Pseudolabrys taiwanensis: one gene and its partner. The protein of the gene in region 1 interacts with the protein of each later gene in a pairwise test. Links are inferred from orthologs where the notes say so. Each region holds a gene or a part of one and is shown on either strand. Other genes may lie near its edges. The genes, in order: DW352_RS08230 and DW352_RS20040.

Evidence for each region.
Region 2: the proteins of DW352_RS08230 (region 1) and DW352_RS20040 interact in binary tests that used the Escherichia coli proteins (3 or more experiments, as listed by UniProt). The link is inferred for Pseudolabrys taiwanensis from one-to-one orthologs.

The regions. Positions count from the first base shown.
Region 1 is NZ_CP031417.1:1,715,669-1,718,914, forward strand. Bases 60-2,992 are described here. They hold DW352_RS08230 (ABC-F family ATP-binding cassette domain-containing protein), read left to right. Parts: upstream 60-559; coding sequence 560-2,425; downstream 2,426-2,992. Other genes in these bases: DW352_RS08225 (tartrate dehydrogenase), read left to right, coding at 60-315; DW352_RS08235 (autotransporter outer membrane beta-barrel domain-containing protein), read right to left, coding at 2,432-2,992. Outside these bases: more of DW352_RS08225, read left to right, coding at 1-59; more of DW352_RS08235, read right to left, coding at 2,993-3,246. UniProt on the Escherichia coli protein: Genetic data indicate it may be involved in ribosome assembly or function.
Region 2 is NZ_CP031417.1:4,211,790-4,215,565, forward strand. What follows is about bases 138-3,600. They hold DW352_RS20040 (2-oxoglutarate dehydrogenase E1 component), read left to right. Parts: upstream 138-442; coding sequence 443-3,400; downstream 3,401-3,600. Other genes in these bases: sucD (succinate--CoA ligase subunit alpha), read left to right, coding at 138-144; odhB (2-oxoglutarate dehydrogenase complex dihydrolipoyllysine-residue succinyltransferase), read left to right, coding at 3,530-3,600. Also shown: more of sucD, read left to right, coding at 1-137; more of odhB, read left to right, coding at 3,601-3,776. UniProt on the Escherichia coli protein: E1 component of the 2-oxoglutarate dehydrogenase (OGDH) complex which catalyzes the decarboxylation of 2-oxoglutarate, the first step in the conversion of 2-oxoglutarate to succinyl-CoA and CO(2).

The DNA of each region.
Region 1 (3,246 bases):
CTCGGCCCGGCCTGCACCGGCACGATCGGCATCGCGCCGTCGGGCAACATCAATCCCGAGCGCAAATATCCGTCGGTGTTCGAGCCGGTGCACGGTTCGGCGCCGGACATCTATGGTCAGGGCATCGCCAATCCGATCGGCCAGATCTGGTCCGGCGCAATGATGCTCGAGCATCTCGGCGAGAGCGAAGCGGCCAAGGCCATCGTCACCGCGATCGAGAAGGTGCTGGCCGAACCCAAGCTGCGCACGCGCGACTTGAAGGGCCCGGCCAACACCGTCGAGTGCGGCAAGGCGATCGCCGAGGCGTTGGCATAGCCGCACACACCGGTCATTGCCGGGCTTGACCCGGCAATCCATATCGCCTGCCCGCGAGCAAGGATGTACGTAGCGCTCTCACGTCTGAGAGCCATCATGGATGCGCGGGTCATAAGGGCGTTCACGCCCGTCTTCGACGGGCTATGCCCGCGCATGACGCCGAGTGCGTAGCACGGGCGGCGGCTTCAGACCCTGCGTAATGGGGATTGCGTTGAGCGCCCCGCTCGGCCACAACGCGCCCCGCATGCTCATCATCGACGACCTCACCGTCCGCATTGCCGGCCGCACATTGATCGAGAACGCGAGTGCGCGGGTGACGCCCGGCGCGCGCGTCGGCTTGGTCGGCCGCAACGGCACGGGCAAGTCGACACTGTTCAACGTCATCACCGGCGACCTCCCGGCCGAGACCGGCCACGTGGAAATCCCGTCGCGCTGGCGCATCGGCCGGCTCGCCCAGGAGGCGCCGAACGGGCCGGAGCCGCTGATCGACGTCGTGCTCGCCGCCGACCGCGAGCGCACCGCCCTGCTCGCCGAGGCCGAAACCGCCACCGACCCGCACCGCATCGCCGACATCCAGACGCGGCTCGTCGACATCGACGCGCATTCCGCGCCCGCGCGCGCCGCTGCCATCCTCTCGGGCCTCGGCTTCTCCGCGGCCGATCAACTGCGCCCCTGCTCTGAGTTCTCCGGCGGCTGGCGCATGCGCGTCGCGCTCGCCTCCACCTTGTTCTCGGTCCCCGACCTTTTGCTGCTCGACGAGCCGACCAACTATCTCGACCTCGAAGGCACGCTCTGGCTGCAGGACCACCTCGCGAAATATCCGGCGACGCTGATCATCATCAGCCACGATCGCGACCTGCTCGACAATGCCGTCGACCAGATCCTCGCGCTCGATGCCAAGAAACTCACGCTCTACCGCGGCGGCTACACCGCGTTCGAGCGCCAGCGCGCCGAGCGCATGGTGCTCGACCAGAAAGCGATCAAGAAGCAGGAAGCCCAGCGCAAGCATCTGCAGGCCTTCGTCGATCGCTTCCGGGCCAAGGCGACGAAGGCGCGGCAGGCGCAGTCGCGCCTGAAGATGCTGGCCAAGCTCGAGCCGATCGCCGCGCTCACCATCGACGACGTGCGCGAGATCACATTTCCCGCGCCCGACAAACTGCTATCGCCGCCGATCATCGCCGCCGACGGTGTCGCGGTCGGCTATGACGAGCGCGTGGTGCTGTCGGGCCTCAATCTGCGCGTCGACAACGACGATCGCATCGCCCTGCTCGGCTCCAACGGCAACGGCAAATCGACCCTGGTGAAGCTTCTCGCCGGGCGGCTTGCGCCGATGCGCGGCAATATCACGCGCGCCGCGAACCTCAAGGTGGCTTACTTCGCGCAGCATCAGCTCGACGAACTCAATCCGGAAGGCAGCCCCTACGATCACGTGCGCGCTTTGATGCCGGACGACCCGGAAGCGAAGGTGCGCGCCCGCGTCGGCGGCATCGGCTTTTCCGGCGATGCCGCAAACTCGAAGGTGAAGACCCTTTCGGGCGGCGAGAAAGCGCGGCTGCTGCTGGGCCTCGCCACCTTCAGCGCGCCGCATCTGATCATTCTCGACGAGCCGACCAACCATCTCGACATCGACAGCCGCGGCGCCTTGATCGAGGCGATCAACGACTTTCCGGGCGCGGTCGTGCTGGTCTCGCACGATCGTTATCTGCTCGAAGCATGCGCCGATCGTCTGTGGCTGGTCGCCGGCGGCAAAGTCGCGCCGTTCGACGGCGATCTCGACGATTATCGCCGTTACGTGCTGTCGCGCGACAAAGCCAACGACGCCAAGCAGGCGGCGGCACAGACCGACCGCGCCGAGGTGCGTCGCGCCGCCGCCGAGAAGCGGGCTGAGACCGCGCCCCTGCGCAAACGCATCGCCGACGCGGAGAAGAAGATCGCGCAGTTGACGCGACAGCTCGAAAAGCTCGACGCGACGCTCGGCGATGGCACGCTGTTCGCCACCGATCCGGCGCGCGCCGCCGAACTGTCGAAGACGCGCGCGGCCGTCACCGCCGAGATCGCCGAGACGGAAGAAGCCTGGCTCGAAGCCAGCGCCGCGCTCGAGAGCGCCTAACCGCGCTCAGAACTTCACCATCAGCGCGCCCTTCAACATCTGATCGTAGGCGCCGGCGCCGAACTGGCCGCTATAGGTGATGCCGAGTTGCGCCGCGCGCGACAGCGCGAAATCGAGCCCGGCCTCGACGACCGCGGCGTCTCGCGCGATCGGCACGCCGGCGATTGTGAACGGCGAACTGCCGGCGAACGCGAAGGTGCTGACCGGCGTGGTATCGCCGAAAGCATGGCGCCAGCCGAGCGTGCCGCGTGCGGTGGCGTTGGCAGCGCCCCATGCGAAGGTGGTGGCACCGCGCAGGCCAAGCGTCGTGAACGTCGTGTCCGTCGTAGCGCTCGCGCTTGTAAGCGCCGCCGCGCCGCCGCTCTCCGTGAAACTGTCATTGCGGAAGCTGACGTAAGCAAGATTGGCGAAGGGCTCGTACGCGGCCTTGCCGTAACGAAAGCCGTAACCGAGTTCGCCGAACGCCTGCGCGGTGCCCGCCTCGTAGTCCGCCTTCAGGCTGTCGCTGAATCCGGGAAACGAGACCGACCGGCTGGTCGAGACGCGGTGCCACGTATAGGCGGTGCCCACGCGGAAGGCCAAGTCACCCCACTGCGTGCCGCCGTACAAGCCGGCATAGTAGTTATCGCTGCTGCCGGAGGACGAGCGGTCCTTCGCGTTGAAGCTGGTGCGGCTATAGCCGCCGACAAGGCCGAGACGCGCCCGCCCGAAAGCGGGGCCATCGACGCCGAGCAGGAAGCCGCCGGTCGAGCGCGTCAGACTGGCGGCGTTGCCGTCGCCGTCCGAGCGTCCCCAGGAGCCGAAGCCAGTGCCCCACGCCA
Region 2 (3,776 bases), 2.5 Mb from region 1 along the record:
CGCATGGGTCATGCCGGCGCGATCATCTCCGGCGGTAAGGGCGATGCGAAGTCGAAGTCCGCGGCGATGGAAGCGGCCGGCATTCGCGTGTCGCCGTCGCCCGCCCGCATCGGCAAGACGCTGGTGGAAGTCCTCAAGGGCTGAGCAGAACGCGAAAAGTTTACTTCGATACCGCACGGCGGGGCCTCGGCCCCGCCGTTTTGTTTTGGCGCGTAAAGCCAAAAATCCGGCAACGAAATCACCCGAAAGAGGGTTACATCCAGGTCGGAGTGGCCTGGAAATGGCTCTAAAGTGCTGGAATCCAGGTTCACTCCTTAGGCTTTTGTAGACTTACAGCCGCCATAAATAGCGTTAAAAGAACGCCCGCCGCCAATTGCCGACCTTCCCGGGCCGGCCCGATGGAAAACGCGCGCTTTTCCCGAGTTCGCGCAAGGAAACGACAATGTCCCGCCAGGACGCCAACGCTGCTTTTGCCCTCACTTCCTTCCTTTACGGCGGTAATGCCGCCTATATCGAGGACCTCTACGCCAAGTACGAAGCCGACCCCGCAAAGGTCGACGCCGAGTGGCGGGATTTCTTCCAGAGCCTGAAGGACGACCGCGCCAACGTCGTCAAAAGCGCCGAGGGCGCGTCCTGGAAGCAGCCGAACTGGCCGGTGCGCCCATCGGGCGATCTGGTGTGGGCGCTCGATGCCAACTGGGCCGAAACTGAAAAGAAGCTCGGCGAGAAGATCAGCGCCAAGGCGCAAGCCAAGGGCGTCGAGCTCGGCAGCGCCGACGTGATGCAAGCGACGCGCGATTCGCTGCGCGCGCTGATGCTCATCCGCGCTTACCGCATCCGCGGTCACTTCCATGCCAAGCTTGATCCGCTCGGCATCCAGGCGGAGCCGAACGAAGAGGAGCTCGAGCCCGCGTCCTACGGCTTCACCGAAACCGACATGGACCGCAAGATCTTCCTCGACAAGGTGCTGGGCCTCGAATTCGCATCGATGCGCGAGATCGTCGCCATTCTGCGGCGCACCTACTGCCAGACTGTCGGCGTCGAGTTCATGCACATCTCGAACGCCGCGCAGAAGTCCTGGATTCAGGAGCGCATCGAAGGCCGCGACAAGGAGATCACCTTCACGCGTGAAGGCAAGCGCGCGATCCTGAACAAGCTTGTCGAAGCGGAAGGCTTCGAGAAGTTTCTTGACGTCAAGTACACCGGCACCAAGCGCTTCGGTCTTGATGGCGGCGAAGCGCTGATCCCGGCGCTCGAGCAGATCATCAAGCGCGGCGGCAATCTCGGTGTGAAGGAAATCGTGCTCGGCATGCCGCATCGCGGCCGCCTGAACGTTCTCACGCAGGTGATGGGCAAGCCGCACCGCGTGCTGTTCCACGAATTCAAGGGCGGCTCGGCGACGCCGGACGAGGTCGAAGGTTCGGGCGACGTCAAGTACCATCTCGGTGCGTCCGCGGACCGCGAGTTCGACAGCAACAAGGTCCACCTGTCGCTGACGCCGAATCCCTCGCATCTGGAAATCGTCGATCCGGTGACGCTCGGCAAAGTGCGCGCCAAGCAGGATCAGCATAACTGCCCGCCGGACGACCGCACGTCGGTGCTGCCGCTGCTGATGCACGGCGACGCGGCTTTCGCCGGCCAGGGCGTGGTGGCCGAGTGCTTCGGCCTGTCGGGTCTGAAGGGTTATCGCACCGGCGGCTCGATCCACTTCATCGTCAACAACCAGATCGGCTTCACCACCTATCCGCGCTACTCGCGTTCGTCGCCGTATCCGTCCGACGTCGCGAAGATGATCGAGGCGCTAATCCTGCACGTGAACGGCGACGATCCGGAAGCGGTGGTGTTCGCGGCCAAGGTGGCGATCGAGTATCGGATGCAATTCCAGCAGCCGGTCGTCATCGACATGTGGTGCTACCGGCGCTTCGGTCACAACGAGGGCGACGAGCCTTCGTTCACCCAGCCGCTGATGTACAAGAAGATCCGCGGGCATGCGTCGACGCTCGAAATCTACGCCAAGAAGCTGATCGCCGAAGGCGTCGTGACCGAGGGCGAAGTCGACAAGATGAAGGCGGATTGGCGCTCGCGCCTCGATGCCGAGTACGAAGCCGGCCAGGGCTACAAGCCGAACAAGGCCGACTGGCTCGACGGCCGCTGGGCCGGCATGAAGCCGGCTGTGGACGCCGACGATCCGCGCCGCGGCAACACCGGCGTCGACGAAAAGGTGCTCAAGGATATCGGCGCCAAGATCACCAAGGTGCCGGACGGCTTCCAGGTGCACCGCACGGTGCAGCGCTTCCTCGACAACCGCGCCAAGGCGATCGAGACCGGCGAGGGAATTGACTGGGCGACGGGCGAAGCGCTTGCGTTCTGCACGTTGCTGAAGGAGGGCAATCCGGTTCGCCTGTCGGGCCAGGATTCGGAACGTGGCACGTTCTCGCAGCGCCATTCGGTGCTGTTCGATCAAGAGACCGAAGATCGCTATGTGCCCTTCAACCATCTCGACGAGAAGCAGTCGCGCTACGAAGTGATCAATTCGAGCCTGTCCGAAGAGGCGGTGCTTGGCTTCGAATACGGCTATTCGACCGCCGAACCGAACACGCTGACCATGTGGGAAGCGCAGTTCGGCGACTTCGCCAACGGCGCGCAGGTCGTGTTCGACCAGTTCATCTCGTCCGCCGAACGCAAGTGGCTGCGTATGTCCGGTCTCGTCTGCCTCTTGCCGCACGGCTATGAAGGCCAGGGTCCGGAGCACTCCTCCGCGCGTCTCGAGCGCTATCTGCAGATGTGCGCCGAGGACAACATGCAGGTCGCCAACTGCACGACGCCGGCGAACTACTTCCATATCCTGCGCCGGCAGCTGAGGCGCGAGATCCGTAAGCCGCTGATCCTGATGACGCCGAAGTCGCTGCTGCGCCACAAGCGCGCCGTGTCGCGCCTCGACGAACTGACGACGGGCACCACGTTCCATCGCCTGTTGTGGGACGATGCCCAGCAGCGCGCCGATGAGAAGATCAAGCTCGTCTCGGACGACAAGATCCGCCGCGTCGTTCTGTGCTCGGGCAAGGTCTATTACGACCTTTACGACGAGCGCGAGAAGCGCGGCATCAACGACATCTATCTGCTGCGCATCGAGCAGCTCTATCCGTTCCCGACCAAGGCGTTGATGGCGGAGCTGTCGCGCTTCAAGCAGGCCGAGATCGTCTGGTGTCAGGAAGAGCCGCGCAACATGGGTGCGTGGTTCTTCGTCGACGTGTTCCTGCAGTGGGTTCTGAACCAGATCAGCGCCAAGCACCGCGCCGTCCGCTATGCGGGCCGTCCGGCCTCGGCGTCGACCGCGGTCGGGCAGATGTCGAAGCACCTCGCGCAGCTCAAGCAGTTCCTCGACGAGGCGCTGGGCTGATCAATTGCACTCCGTCATGCCCGGCCTTGTGCCGGGCATCCACGTCTGGGCGGAGTTTCAAAAGTCGAAGACGTGGATGGCCGGGACAAGCCCGGCCATGACGAAAACATTTTAGGCAAGAGAACACTCATGGCTGACATCCGCGTACCCACCCTTGGCGAATCGGTCACCGAAGCGACCGTCGGCAAATGGTTCAAGCAACCCGGCGACGCCGTTGCCGTCGATGAGCCCTTGGTCGAACTCGAGACCGATAAGGTGACATTGGAAGTGCCGGCGCCGGCCGCCGGCGTGCTGTCCGATATCGCGGCACAGGGCGGCGCCACCGTTGCGGTCGGCGCCTTGCTCGGCTCGATCAAGGAAGGCGGCGCAGCCGCTA